2 regions of the Brachybacterium sp. HMSC06H03 genome follow, and region 1 is predicted to be linked to the other one. Evidence: riboswitches for the same ligand, from Rfam matches in the RefSeq annotation. Region 1 holds a riboswitch; the other holds the start of a gene.
What was found. Region 1 has a riboswitch for thiamine pyrophosphate ahead of HMPREF3159_RS15370 (YkoF family thiamine/hydroxymethylpyrimidine-binding protein). Riboswitches for the same ligand answer to the same signal wherever they lie in the genome.

Region 1 (3,389 bases):
TCGAGCGTGCCGGGGAAGGTCACCACACCGATGCGCATCAGGCCGCGCCCTTCGCGGAGGGGTCCTCCACGTCGATCGAGACGACGTCCTCGATCACCGGGTTGGACAGCAGGGTCTCGGCGGCCTCGCGCAGGGAGGCGAGCACCTCGTCGGTGATCTCGCCCTCGACCTCGAGCTCGAACCGCTTGCCCTGGCGCACCGAGGCGATGCCCTCGAAGCCCAGACGGGGCAGCGCGGCGGCGACCGCCTTGCCCTGCGGGTCGAGGATCTCCGGCTTCGGCATGACGTGGACCACGACACGTGGCATGGGGGCACTCCTGAGGGGACGTGTGGCGCGCGCGGCGGCGTGCCGGGGGCTGGTGCTCGGGCGCGGCCCGAGGGCCCCATCGTACCGAGGATCGCGGCCGTGCCGACGGGGCGCCCACGGCGGTGCCCTCACGAGCGGACGGCCCGACGCCCTGGCACGTCCCGGCCGACGGGGACTAGGTTCGAGGCACGCGACCTCGATTCCCGGGAGGACCCGATGAAGATCCGCCACCTCGTCCATTCCTGCCTGCTCGTGGAGACCGCCGGGCGACGCCTGCTCGTGGATCCGGGCGGCTTCAGCGCCGACGCGGTGCGGGGCCTGGGCGGCGAGCAGCTCGCGAGCCTCGACGCCGTGGTGATCACCCATCAGCACCCGGACCACGTCGACCCCGCGCTGCTGGGCGAGGTGCTCGCCGCCGCGTCCGACGCCGAGGTGATCGCCGAGCCGGAGACCGCCCGGATGCTCACCGCCGCCGATGCCTCCGACGGCGGCGTCGGCGAGGGGAGCGGCGGGCCCCTCGTCGCGCAGGAGCGGGTGATCGCGCTCGCGGCCGGGGATGCGCACCGCTTCACGCCCGTCGGCGACCACCCGTCGCTGCGGCTCGAGGCCGTCGGCGGACGCCATGCGATCATCCACCCCGACATCCCGCGGATCGGGAACTGCGGGATCGTCCTGTCCGCCGGGGACGGGCCGCGGCTCGGCATCACCGGGGACTCCCTCGAGCCGGTCCCCGAGTTCCACGGCATCGACGTCCTCGCCTTCGCCGTCACGGCGCCCTGGTCGAAGATGTCCGAGACCATCGAGTTCCTCCGCGCCGTCGGCCCGCGACTCGCCCTGCCCGTCCACGACGCGGTCGCGAGCGACCTCGGACGACCGATCTACCTGCGCCAGGCCACGAACCTCGCCCCCGAGGGCACCGAGGTGCGGGACTGGCCGGAGGACGGCGTCGTCGAGGTCGCCCGGAGCTGACGGCGCCATGTCGCACCGGGCCGAGAGCGAGCGCCGCCTCGAGGAGGCGCTCGCGGCGACCGACCGGCGACGGTTCCTCCCCGAGGAGCTGCGGCGGCTCGCCGGCGAGGATCGGCCCTTGCCGATCGGCCACGGCCAGACGAACTCCCAGCCCACGACGGTGCGGAACATGCTCGCCCTCCTCGACGTGCGACCGGGGCAGCGAGTGCTCGACCTCGGCGCGGGATCGGGGTGGACGACGGCGCTGCTGGCCCGGCTGTGCGGACCGCAGGGGAGGGTGATCGGCGTCGAGCGGCGCGCCGAGCTGATCGGCGCGGCCCGGGCCGCGCTCGCCGGGATAGCCGACGCGGGGACGGCGGATGCCGAGATCCGTCTCGCGCGTCCCGGCGTGCTCGGCGCGCCGCAGGACGCGCCGTACGACCGGATCCTCGTCTCCGCACAGGCCGACGCCGTGCCGGAGAGCCTCGTCGCGCAGCTCGCGGACGGCGGCGTGATGGTGATCCCCGTGAACGAGCGGATGCTGCGCCTGGAGCGTCACGGCGAGGAGGTCGCCGCGAGCGAGCACGGCGCCTATCTCTTCGTCCCCCTCGTCGAGGATCCGCCGACGACCCGCTGACAGCAGCGCCGGACACGAGGCGCGTGCGCCGGACGGGACCGATAGGGTGCGGGGCGTGCACGGGAGTCCGGCAGGCCGGGCTGAGAGGGAGTACTCGAACTCCGACCGTAGAACCTGATCCGGATCATGCCGGCGCAGGGAGCTCCGCCGAGCGATCGTCGCCGCGCGCCCGTGCCCGTACGAAAGGCATGGACCGTGACCTCATCGCCCACCGCCCCCACCGCGCCCGCCCCCTCCGGCGACCCGACCGCGACCCCGCTCGGCTTCGGGGTCGGTGCCCGAGTCACCGCCGCCGTGATGAGCGAGGACTACGCCCGGATCCTCACCGATGCGCTCTCCCGGCTGGACCTCACCGGCCTCGTGCACGAGACCGGGGACGTCTCGACCTATCTCGGCGGCCACGAGACCCACCTCCAGCGCGCCCTGATCGACCTGGCCGAGGCGCTCGCCCGCACCGGCCACCACGCGACGCTCACCGTGCTGCTCTCGCGCGGCTGCCCCGGCGAGGTGGCCTGCGAGCTGCCCGGCGGCGCGGGCCCCCGCGCGACCGAGGTGCCGCAGCCGCGGAGCACCGGACGCTTCGCGAGCGCCGAGTGGGCGCTCTATCCGCTGGCCGACGAGGTCGCCGTCGACGGCACCGCCCCCGACCACATGCGCGACATCTACGCCGCGATCGACCATGCGAAGGACCTCGGCACCTTCCGCGGGTCCGAGCACTTCGTCACCCGGCTCGAGGGCGACGCCGGCGACGTGATCGCGACCGCGCTCGCCGGCTGGCTGCTCGTCGGCCGCGGCGTCCAGCACGTCACCAGCCACCTCACCCTCTCGCTGAACAGCCCCTCGCACGAGGTGCGGGAGCTCGCGGCGAGCGCCGACGCACCAGGCACCGACGACGAGGGCCAGGAGGCCTCGCGATGACCGAGGAGCACGACACCGCCGCGCCCGCGAACGACTCCGCAGCGCCCGCCGCGGCGCCTGTCGACGGCGGCGCGACCGCCCCTGCCGGCACGTCCCGTCGCCGCACCCCGCTGAGCCTGCGCGAGCTCGTGCTCGTGGTGGTGCTCGGCGTCGTGTTCGGGTTCCTGTACTGGGTGTTCGTGCAGGCCTGGAACGGCCTGGCGATCGCGATGGGCCCGGCCGGGGACCTCGCCCAGCACCTCGTGTTCGGCTCCTGGCTGCTGGTGGCGCCGGTCGCGATCGCGATCCTGCGCCGACCGGGCGTGGGGATCCTCGCCGAGATGCTCGCCGCGGTCATCGAGGTGGTCTTCCTCGGCAGCCCCGTCGGCCCCCTGCTGCTGCTCTCCGCGGCGCTGCAGGGGATCGGCTCCGAGCTGCCCTTCGCCCTGACCCGGTACCGCCGCTTCGGCTGGGGCGTGTTCGCGGCCTCCGGCGCGCTCGGCGCGGGCCTGGTGTTCTTCTGGACCGCGTACCGGATGGGCTGGTACGGCCAGGACCTGCTCGCGCTCCGGCTCGGCGTGCAGGTGCTGTCCGGGATCG
Region 2 (3,389 bases), on a different contig from region 1:
GCGTCCAGGCCCACGGTCGGCTCGTCGAGCACGAGCAGGCCGGGGCGCTGGGCGAGGGCCGCGACGATCGCGAGACGGCGCTGCTCGCCGCCGGAGAGGCGGTGGGGGTGGGCGCCGGCGAGCGGGGCGAGGCCCGCCCGCTGAAGGAGCTCGTCCGCGAGGTCCTCGTCCGTGGCCCAGGGGGAGGCGAGGACCTCCTCCCGCACGGTCGTCGCGACGAAGGAGTGCTCGGGGTCCTGGGGGACGAGGGCGATCCGGGAGGGCTCGGGGCGGGACACGGCGCCCGCGCCCGGCTCCGTCGCGCCGACGAGGACGCGCAGGAGGGAGGTCTTGCCCGCACCGGACGGGCCGGTCAGCGCGGTCAGCCGCCCAGCGCGCAGCTCGAGGTCCTGCGGCGCGGTGAGTCCCCGGGCGGGCACGGTGACGCCGCGCAGCGCGGCGACGGTCTCGCCGGGCCCGACCGGGCCCGGTGCCTCCTCGGCGGCGGTCCCCTCCTCGAGCACTCCCGCCTCGATCAGCACCTCGCGACGGTGGGAGAGGAGCTGGTCCGGATGCCCGTCGGCGAGCACCCGGGCGCGAGGGCCGAGCACGATCAGCCGGTCCACGTGCGGCAGCCAGGGCCCGATCCGGTGCTCGGCGACGACGAGGGTGCGGCCGCCCGTGACCGCGAGGATCGCCCGGCGCACCTCCTCGGCTGTCGGGGCATCGAGCATCGAGGTCGGCTCGTCCAGGAGCAGCAGGTCGGGGCGCAGGGCCAGCGCGCCGGCCAGCGCGATCCGCTGCTGCTGGCCGCCCGAGGCGTCCAGCGGCGCTCGCTCGGGGTCGAGGTCGACTCGCGCTGCCTCGAGCGCCCGGGCGGCGCGCTCGGTGAGCTCCGGCCGGGGCAGTCCCGCGTTCTCCGGTCCGAAGGCGGCGTCGCGGGCGACGGTCGCGCCGACGAGGGCGTGCACCGGGTTCTGCAGCAGCAGGCCCCGCTCCCCGGGCCGGCTGGGCGCGGGGACCAGCCCCTCGCCGTCCCCGTCCTCGGGGTCCAGCAGCCCGGCCAGCGCCCGCAGCACGGTCGACTTCCCGCTGCCGCTCGCCCCGGCCAGCAGCACTCGCTGCCCGGGCGGGATCTCGAGGTCGAGACCCTCGATGGTCGGCTCGCGCCGGCTGAGCGGCCGCCAGCGCAGCCCGTCGACGTGCACGGACGCCGCCGGGACGGTCTCGGTGCTCAGGCCTCCACCGCGCGGGCCGCTTCCCGGCCGGAGGCCAGGGAGTCCACCGCGCCGGTTGCGATCAGCGCCCGGCTCGCCGCCCAGCCCAGCACCCCGCACAGCAGCGCCCCCGAGAGCAGGAAGAAGGTGAGCATCGTGCCGGAGAAGGCCCAGCTCATCTCCTGGTAGTAGGCGACCTTCTCCCATCCCCATTCGAGCAAGGCAGAGAGCACGCCGCCGAGCACCGCCACGGGCAGGGTGAAGCGCCGGTAGCGGGTGAGCAGGAAGGCGAGCTCGACGCCACCGCCCTGCATGAGACCGGACACGGCGGTGCCCCAGCCCCACTGGCTGCCCAGCAGCATCGAGAGCACGGCGGCGACCATCTCCGCGAGCAGGGCGGCGCCGGGCTTGCGCACCAGCAGCGCGGCGAGCACGGCCGGCAGGAACCAGATCCCCGCCAGCAGCCCCTCGGCAGGCTTGAACGCCGCGGTCAGCGGGCCGATCAGGGTGTAGAGCTGGCCGTAGCCGAGGAAGGCGACCCCGAAGGCCGCCCCGATCAGCACGGTCACCAGCAGATCGACGGTGCGATAACGGGTCATCACGTCTCCTCCCAGGTCCTGGAAGGGGCGCGGAGCACCGGCGGTGCGCCACGGAAATCCCGACTCCCTACGCCGGTGCGAGCCGGATCAGGTTCGAGGGTCTGCGCCGTCGGCGCACTCTCAGCACCGGACGGTGCTCCCCTGTCAGTGGATGACGAGCAGACAGTCTAGCCCAGGACCACGCTCAGCGGCGGGCACGGATGGCCTGGTCGATCGCATCGGCGGCCGCCTGCGGGTCGACAGGGGAGAGGATGTAGCAGGTGTCCTTCGTCCCGATGATCTCCACGCTCGTGCCCGGCCGGGTGACCAGCATCCGGTAGGGCCGCTGCTGCTCGGCGAGGGTGAAGATCTTCCGCCGGCCGACGGGGGTGAGCTCCTCGGGCTTCGGGGTCATCGCCCTCCCGCGCCGCCAGCCGTAGCCGCCGAGGGCGACGCCCACGGTGCCGGTGGGGATCTCGCGCAGCTGCACGGTGCGGAAGTCCTCGATCGGCCAGACCCGGCGGGGTAGGAAGCCCCCGAGGCTGACGGTGACCCCGTGCTCGTCGACCACGAAGCGGGTGGCCTGGCCCATCCACGTCCACAGCGCCAGCAGCGCGAAGGCGGCGAGCACCGCGATCGCGCCCGGCGCCGAGCCGCGCTGCAGCAGCAGGCCCGACACGATCAGGCCCGCCACCACCGTGACGACGACGCGGGTCCAGCCCACGGAGGAGGGCACCGTCCGCCCGACGTGGAAGGGCGGATCGGGCCTCACCAGATGCTCACCCGCTCCTCCGGGGCGCGGTACATGCCGTCGCCCTCGCGCACGTCGAAGGCCTCGTGGAACTCGTCGAGGTGCCCGGCGACCGTGTTGCAGCGGAACTCCATCGGCGCATGCGGGTCCACGGCCAGACGGCGGATCGCCTCCTGGGGCCGGTTCCGGCCCCGCCACACGGTCGCCCAGGACCAGAACACGCGCTGCAGGCCGGTGAGCCCGTCGAGCTCGGCCGCGGCCTCCTCCTCGGAGCGGCTGGCGAGATAGGCCTTCACCGCGATGGAGAGCCCGCCGAGGTCGCCGATGTTCTCGCCGATGGTGAGGGCGCCGTTGACGCGGTGGGAGTCGTCGAGCTCGCGCGGGGAGAGCTCCGAGTACTGCGCGATGAGACGGGCGGCGCGGGCGTCGAAGGCCTCGCGGTCCTCGGCCGTCCACCAGGAGACGAGGTTGCCCTCCCCGTCGTACTTCGAGCCCTGGTCGTCGAAGCCGTGGCCGACCTCGTGGCCGATCACCGCGCCGATCCCGCCGAAGTTCACGGCGTCGTCGGCCTCCGCGTCGAAGAACGGGGGCTCGAGGATCGCCGCGGGGAAGACGATCTCGTTCCGGCCGGGGTTGTAGTAGGCGTTGACCGTCTGCGGGGTCATGTGCCACTCGGTCTCGTCCATCGGCCCGCCGACCTTCGAGAACTCGAAGTCCGCCTCGAAGCGGCGGGAGGCGCGGACGGACGCGACGAGGTCGCCGGGGACGAGCTCGAGGCCGTCGTAGTCGCGCCACGTCGAGGGGTACCCGATCTTCGGGGTGAACCTCTCGAGCTTCGCGAGCGCCTTCTCGCGGGTGGCCGGG

Region 2: it holds a riboswitch for thiamine pyrophosphate, as region 1 does, so the genes downstream of both, HMPREF3159_RS09545 (ECF transporter S component) here and HMPREF3159_RS15370 (YkoF family thiamine/hydroxymethylpyrimidine-binding protein) in region 1, are expected to answer to the same signal.

Annotation. Positions count from the first base shown of each region.
Region 1 covers NZ_KV788954.1:8,233-11,621, reverse strand. The annotation lists gene purQ (phosphoribosylformylglycinamidine synthase subunit PurQ) at 1-38, opposite strand, end outside; gene purS (phosphoribosylformylglycinamidine synthase subunit PurS) at 38-307, opposite strand; gene HMPREF3159_RS15380 (MBL fold metallo-hydrolase) at 524-1,276, shown strand; gene HMPREF3159_RS15375 (protein-L-isoaspartate O-methyltransferase family protein) at 1,284-1,892, shown strand; TPP riboswitch at 1,942-2,050, shown strand; gene HMPREF3159_RS15370 (YkoF family thiamine/hydroxymethylpyrimidine-binding protein) at 2,088-2,810, shown strand; gene HMPREF3159_RS15365 (ECF transporter S component) at 2,807-3,389, shown strand, end outside.
Region 2 covers NZ_KV788807.1:62-3,450, forward strand. The annotation lists partial or broken gene HMPREF3159_RS09540 (ATP-binding cassette domain-containing protein) at 1-1,187, opposite strand, end outside; gene HMPREF3159_RS09545 (ECF transporter S component) at 1,214-1,795, opposite strand; TPP riboswitch at 1,843-1,948, opposite strand; gene HMPREF3159_RS09550 (hypothetical protein) at 1,980-2,546, opposite strand; gene HMPREF3159_RS09555 (M13 family metallopeptidase) at 2,543-3,389, opposite strand, start outside.